DNA from 2 places in the Rhizobium sp. 10N427 genome. Region 1 is predicted to be linked to the other one. Evidence: riboswitches for the same ligand, from Rfam matches in the RefSeq annotation. Region 1 holds a riboswitch; the other holds the start of a gene.
What was found. Region 1 has a riboswitch for cobalamin ahead of metE (5-methyltetrahydropteroyltriglutamate--homocysteine S-methyltransferase). Riboswitches for the same ligand answer to the same signal wherever they lie in the genome.
Positions count from the first base shown of each region.

Region 2: another riboswitch for cobalamin. It lies ahead of AC1DIJ_RS22570 (ABC transporter substrate-binding protein); the one in region 1 lies ahead of metE (5-methyltetrahydropteroyltriglutamate--homocysteine S-methyltransferase).

Region 1 covers NZ_JBFTID010000001.1:443,357-446,952, reverse strand. Annotated here, with positions in the region: gene AC1DIJ_RS01925 (sensor histidine kinase) at 1-463, shown strand, start outside; gene AC1DIJ_RS01920 (response regulator) at 620-1,294, shown strand; cobalamin riboswitch at 1,370-1,565, shown strand; gene metE (5-methyltetrahydropteroyltriglutamate--homocysteine S-methyltransferase) at 1,668-3,596, shown strand, end outside.
Region 2 covers NZ_JBFTID010000012.1:116,036-119,631, forward strand. Annotated here, with positions in the region: gene AC1DIJ_RS22565 (FecCD family ABC transporter permease) at 1-763, opposite strand, end outside; gene AC1DIJ_RS22570 (ABC transporter substrate-binding protein) at 760-1,776, opposite strand; cobalamin riboswitch at 1,942-2,197, opposite strand; gene AC1DIJ_RS22575 (GntR family transcriptional regulator) at 2,358-3,044, shown strand; gene AC1DIJ_RS22580 (GntR family transcriptional regulator) at 3,084-3,596, shown strand, end outside.

The DNA.
Region 1 (3,596 bases):
CGAGGCTCGGACGGTCACCAAATCGCTGCTCTTGCCGGAGATACTGCATCTCTGGGCAAAGGACGTGGTGGCCGAAGCGATCAGGCAGCATGAGGCGCGGACCAAGACCAAGGTCGCGTTTGTCTCCAGCGGCACCAATGCCGACCTGCCGCCGGCGCTGAAGACCTGCATCTACCGCTTCGTTCAGGAAGGGCTCAACAATGCCTACCGCCACGCTGGTGGCAACGGCCAGCGTGTCCGATGTCGGATCGACATGCCCGTCATCGCGATTTCGGTCGAGGATGACGGTTTGCCTTCCGGGACCGTGCCGTTTGCGGCGCGCGAGGGCGGAATGGGGCTCTATGGCCTCCGGCAGAGGATCGAGAGCTTCGGCGGCAAGCTTGCTGTCACCAAGCGGCCGGGGGGCGGCATGATCCTGGAGATGGTGCTGGAGCTGCAGCAGGCCGACGCAACTGGCCTATAAGGTGACGGACTATCCGAATTGATAACTGGCTGAAAGCATAGAGATCGAATAGACAGAAATCCGATGAAGTTAACCAAGCATTAAAATCCGTCTTTATGTTTGGCTCTGTTTACTTTAGAGCTATCGGAAAGAAGACGAGGGGGTTTATTCGTCATTATGTCTATCTCGGTCGCATTCGTTGATGATCATCCAATATTGTTGGATGGACTCGTTAATCTTTACTCGGCGAAGGAAGGTCTTCGGGTGACTGCCCGCGGGCAGAACGCCATCGACGCGCTGAAGATCGTCGAGGAGCACCGGCCCGACGTTCTTGTCACCGATCTCAGCATGCCGGGCGATACGCTGGCAGCACTCGAGCTGATCCAGAAGAATTACGAAGGCACCAAGGTCGTGGTCTTCACCGCCACCGCCAATATCGACACGGCGATTCAGGTCCTCAATCTCGGCGTCTGCGGCTATGTGCTGAAGGGTAGCACGGCGCGCGATCTGTATGAGGCGATCAAGACCGTGCATGACGGCAGCACCTTCATCACGCCGGGTTTCGCCACCAAGGTGATCCTGTCGATGAAGACGGCCGAGGTGCGCCGCAAGGCGCAGATGCAGAAGCGCCTGAGCGCCCGCGAGCAGCAGATCGTCAACTACCTGTTGCAGGGCAAGACCAACCGCGAAATCGCCAGCATGCTCGATATCAGCGAGAAGACCGTCAAGCACTACATGACGATCCTGATGCAGAAGCTCGATGCCCGCAATCGCGTCGAAGTGGTGCTTGCTGCCCAGAAGCTGCAGGCTCCCGTGGAGACCGGCGCGCCGTCCTCGATGCTGTTGTCGTAGTCGGCGAGTACAGCTAGCCGAGAAACAAAGACATAAACATATCTTTATGTCTATTGACGTGAGATCCGCGATGCGACATGCTCGTGTCATCGTGGTTCTGCGGACCTTTGGTCCGGAGCTAAGAGGGAATCCGGTGAAAATGCCGGAGCTGCCCCCGCAACTGTAAGCGGCGAGCGGCCGTCCACTCATGTCACTGGGGAAGACGCCCCGGGAAGACGGACGGCAGCGTTGACCCGCAAGCCAGGAGACCTGCCGCGATCGATAACGTCCACGGGCGGGGTGTCCGGTGTGCCGCTTTTGCGACCGGCACGCCTGTGTCCGCGCGCCGATGCGTCATCCCAAGCCTTGCCCACAACCCTCGGGGTAAGGAAACATGAGCATCAAGACTGCAAATCTCGGATTCCCGCGTATCGGAAAGCACCGCGAACTGAAGTTCGCGCTGGAAAGCTATTGGGCCGGAAAGTTTGATAGGGCAGCACTTCTCGACGTCGCCAAGGCATTGCGGGCCGAACATTGGGCCCTGCAGAAGGCCAAGGGAATCGATATCATTCCGTCCAACGACTTCTCCCTCTACGACCATGTGCTCGACACGGCGGTGATGGTCGGCGCCGTACCGGCCGAATATGGCTGGAAGGGCGGTCCCGTCGATCTCGACATCTATTTCGCCATGGCGCGCGGCTCAGTGGGCGCTGAGCACGGCGATTGCGGCCATGCGCATCATCATGAGGGCGTTCCGGCGCTCGAAATGACCAAGTGGTTCGATACCAACTACCACTACATGGTGCCGGAATTCACCCGCGACCAGCGCTTCGCGCTGACCGAAAACAAACCGCTGCAGATGTTCCGGGAGGCAAAGGCGCTCGGCATCCACACGCGCCCGGTCATTCTCGGCCCGGTGACGTTCCTGAAGCTCGGCAAGGCGACGCAGCCAGGCTTCGATCCGATCGAACTGCTCGACCGGTTGCTGCCTGTCTATGCGGGCATCCTCGCGGAGCTCAGCACTGCGGGCGCCGATTGGGTGCAGATCGACGAGCCAGCCCTGGTGCTCGATCTCGCAGACGCTGAGCGGTACGCGCTGACCACGGCCTACAGCGCGCTTCACCAGCTGGTTCCGAACCTGAAGATCATGATCGCCAGCTATTTCGGGGCATTGGGCGACAATCTCAAGACAGCAGCGGCGCTGCCGGTTGCCGGTCTGCACGTCGATCTGGTGCGCGCGCCCGAGCAGCTTGATGCGGTCGTATCGGCGGTGCCTGATGACCGGGTATTATCTCTCGGCGTCATCGATGGCCGCAACATCTGGCGCGCTGATCTTGAGAAACTGCTGGATCGGGTCGAGGCGCTTTCCAAAACGCGTCCAATCGAAATCGCGCCATCTTGCTCGCTTYTGCATGTGCCGATCGATCTTGCTCTCGAAACCGCTGTTGATGCCGAGGTCAGGGGATGGCTGGCTTTTGCCACGCAGAAGCTGGATGAGCTGGCGGTCCTCGGCCAGGCACTTTCGCAGGGGCGCGATTGCGTGACGGATGCCATCGGCAGCTCTTCGAGGGCCGCGGCCGCCCGCGCGGCATCGCCGAAGGTCAATGATCCCGCGGTCAGGCAGCGGATTGCAGCGATCGACGAGACCATGAAGCGCCGCAAGGCCGGCTTCGCCGAGCGCAAGGCGATCCAGCAGACGGATATCCGCTTGCCGCTGTTCCCAACGACGACGATCGGGTCCTTCCCGCAGACGTCTGAAGTCCGCAAGGCGCGTTCGGCACATGCGAAGGGAACGCTCAGCAATGCGGACTATGAGGCTTTCCTGCGCAAAGAGACCGAAGCAGCCATCCGCTGGCAGGAGGAAATCGGCCTTGATGTGCTCGTCCATGGCGAGTTCGAGCGCAACGACATGGTGCAGTATTTTGGCGAGCAGCTGTCGGGCTTTGCCTTCACGCAGCATGCGTGGGTACAGAGCTATGGCTCGCGCTATGTCCGTCCGCCGATCATCTTCGGCGATATCGCGCGGCCGAAGCCGATGACGACTGGCTGGTGGCAATATGCCCAGTCTCTGACGGACCGGCCGGTCAAGGGTATGCTGACTGGACCGGTGACGATCCTCAATTGGTCCTTCGTGCGCGACGATATCGCCCGAAGCGAATCATGCCGGCAGATCGCGCTGGCGATTCGCGACGAGGTCGGTGATCTCGAAAAGGCGGGTGCCAGGATGATCCAGATCGACGAGGCAGCACTTCGGGAAGGCTTGCCGCTGCGGCGCTCGCAGTGGAAGACCTATCTCGACTGGGCCGTCGAAAGCTTCCGCCTG
Region 2 (3,596 bases), on a different contig from region 1:
CGAAAAGAACGATCTGCACCCGCCGCACGGCAACGCCGAGCGATGCGGCGGCATCCGAACCGAAGGCAAATGCATCGAGCGCGCGGGCGTGGAACTGGCAGGCGGCGAAGCCGGCGATCGCGATCGGCACCGACAGATAGACATCGGGCCAGCGGACGCCGCTCATCGACCCCAGGAGCCAGAACAGCACGCCGCGCGCCTGTTCCGCATTTGCGGATGTCGTGACGATATAGGAGGTGAGCGCATTGAAGAGCTGCGAGCCGGCAACCCCGCAGAGAATGATCCGTTCGCTGGAGCCCCCGGTGCCTGTCGCAAGAATGCCGACAAGCAGGAAGGCCACCACCGCACCGATAAAGGCACCACCCGACAACGAAAGAACGCCATAGCCGAGTCCGAGGATCATGACACAGACGGCCCCGGTCGAGGCGCCGGCGGAAATGCCGAGCACGTAAGGTTCGGCGAGCGGGTTGCGAAGAAGCGCCTGGAGGATGGCACCGCAGAGGGCGAGAGAAGCGCCCGCACTGGCCGCCGCCAAAGCGCGGCTGAGCCGGTAGTCCCAGATGACGCCTTCGTGGATGCGGCTGAGTTCGAACGCCGTTCCAAACAGCCGGTTCGAAACCGCCTTGGCGGTTGTCGCAACTGGGATCGCAATCTCGCCGATCGAGACGGCAAGGCTGATCATGACGCCAAGGAGGAGAACGGCGGCGGCGGTGAGCGCAACGAGCGCCCACCACCGGCGTTGCCAGGAAGCGGCAACTTTCACTGCGTAAGGCCGAAGGTCTTGATGCCGTTTGCCAGCGTTTCGATGCCGTCGATCGTGCGGATCGTCGGGTTCATCGACTGGGCGTCCATCATCACGAAATGCTTGTTCTTGACGGCCTCGAGTTCCTTGGTAACCGGATCACTCTCCAGGAAATCGATCTTTACCTTCGGATCATCGGCGGCATAGCGGCGGCGGTCCATGGTCGCGAGGACGATGACGGCAGGATTTGCCTGGGCAATCGTTTCCCAGCCGACCAACGGCCATTCCTCTTCGGTCGTGACGACATTCTTCGCGCCGACCGTCTTGAGAATATAGGCCGGAGCGCTGTTCTTGCCGGCGATGAAGGCGTCGCCCTTGACCTCTTTGCTGGAGAACCAGAAGACAACGGGCAGGTTCTTGCCCGAGGCACCCGAGATCGAGGCAACGGCTGCAGCCTCACGCTTCTTCAGATCGGCGATCAGGGCATCGCCGCGATCCTTGACGTCGAAAATTTCGGAGAGCTCCGCGATCTCCTGATAGATCAGGTCCATCGTGAACAGCTCCTTGCGAACGCCATCACCGCCATCGGCATTGATCTTGGCGACGCAGTCGGCAGGCGCGATGTAGGTATTGATGCCGAGATCGGCGAATTGCTCGCGCTTGCCGACAGAGCCTTGCGCACCGACATGCCATTCGAATTCGGCGGCGACCAGATCGGGTTCCTGACCGACGACGGCCTCGAAGCTTGGATCGTTGTCGGCGAGCCTTTTGATCTTGCTATTTGCATCGGCATATTGCGGCAGGACCGGCCCGACCCAGACGGCGGTACCGGCGACCTTGCCGGCAAGACCAAGCGAGAACAGGACTTCGGTCATCCCCTGGCCGATCGAGACGATCTTCTCAGGCGCCTTCTTGAACGTGACCTGCTGCCCGCAGTTGTTGAGGGTCAGAGGATACTGCGTGGCGGCAAGGCTTGTACCGGCGAAGCCGGTCAGGCCGAGGGCAAATGTGAGCGTGGCGATAATCTGGCGCATGGGACCTCGATTTAGGAGAAGCGGGCAGCACGACGCCGCGGAACACGGCGTGACTGCTCACGCAGCGCGGACGCGGAAAGCCCAATCGAGGCGGATGGAGGCCATGTATCGGCGAAGGGTCAGGTCAAACATGTCTGTTCCTTTCCAGGCATCCCCGCCCGGCTGATTGGATCGTGTTTGACGGCAGGTCTCCTGGCTCGCGAATATTCGCCTCTCATCTGCCTTCCCGCGATAACATCGCAGTGGCATGGCCTTGCGGCCCAAGGGAGACATCCAGCAGGCTGGTCTCCCGTGATGATCGGCAATCCGCTTACAGTTGCGGGGGCAGCCACGGTCTTGGTCCCTTTTGGGTCGTCCGCACCGTGTTCCCTATTAATCCCGTCGGAGACTTCCTCCGGGAACCGTCGGATGCAGTTACGACGCTAATATCCCGGCCGTCAAGACGCGCAGCGCGCCACCCTGGTTCGGCAATCAGGGTTCAGTACCCGCAGAACGGCCGCCAATCGCGTTTTCGCTTGTTGAATACGGCATACTTATTCCGTTATATATGAAGAAAATGGGAATATCAGAGGTAATGGCCGTTGAACGAAATCTCAAACGAGACCGTCGCAGAGAGCGGCTATCGGCAAATAAGGGCGGATATCATTTTCGGGCGGCTTTCTCCGGGGCAGAAGCTCAAGCTTGAAAATCTGAGAATCGCCTACCAAACCAGCGTCAGCACACTGAGAGAGATTCTCAACCGCCTGACATCGGAAGGCCTCGTCGTTGCCGAGGGGCAGCGCGGCTTCGAAGTCGCGCGTGTTTCGGTCGCCGACCTGAGAGAGACCGCAGCGCTGCGTCTGCTTCTCGAGGAGCACGCGCTGGAGCAGGCCTTCGAACAGGGCGATGTCGAATGGGAAGCGCGGCTGGTCTCGGCCCATTACAAGCTGGCGCGCATGGAAGAGGTGATGGCCTCGGGCGATACCAGTAGGGCGGAAGACTGGAAGCGCTACGACTGGGAGTTTCACCAGGCTCTGATCTCGGCCTGCGGATCGCGCCTGCTGATGGAAACACATTCGGCGGTGTTCGACAAATATCTGCGATATCAGATGGTGGCATTGTCCTATCGCGGCGGCGTTGCGGAAGAAGAGCACAAGCAACTGCTGGAGGCCGCTCTTCAGCGCGACATCACGACGGCGAAGAGAATATTGCAGCGGCATATTCAGCAGGGCGTCGAGCATGCGCTGAGCAAGGGTTCACTGGCGACCATTCGCCTATCGGCAGGATAATGTATTCCACGCACGATGGTGCGGGACGTAGAGGAATCAATGCTCAAAGTGACCGGTGAACATTCCGAGACTGTCAGCGACGTCGTCTCCCGGCAAATTCGTCAGGATATCATCTCCGGGACATTGGCGCCGGGTGCGAAGATCAAGCTGGAGCAGGCCAAGGAGCACTATTCGATCAGTGTGTCGTCGCTGCGCGAGATCCTGAGCCGCCTGACCACCGAAAACCTGGTGCTCGCCGAAGGCCAGCGCGGCTTCGAAGTCAGCCCCGCTTCGCTCAAGGAGTTGGAGGAACTCGCCGATCTTCGCACTGTGCTGGAGACCCATGCCATCGGCCTGTCATTTGCCGCGGGGAATCTCGAATGGGAAGGGCGCATCGTCGCCGCGCACCACAAGCTTGCGGCCGCCGAAAAGAGGCTGCTTGCCGGCGACGCCTCGCGCACGATCGACTGGGTCCGCTACGATTGGGAGTTTCATCAGGCGATCGTCTCCGCCTGTAATTCGGCGACGCTGATGGAGACGCTGTCCTCCGTCTTCGACCGTTTCCTGCGCTAT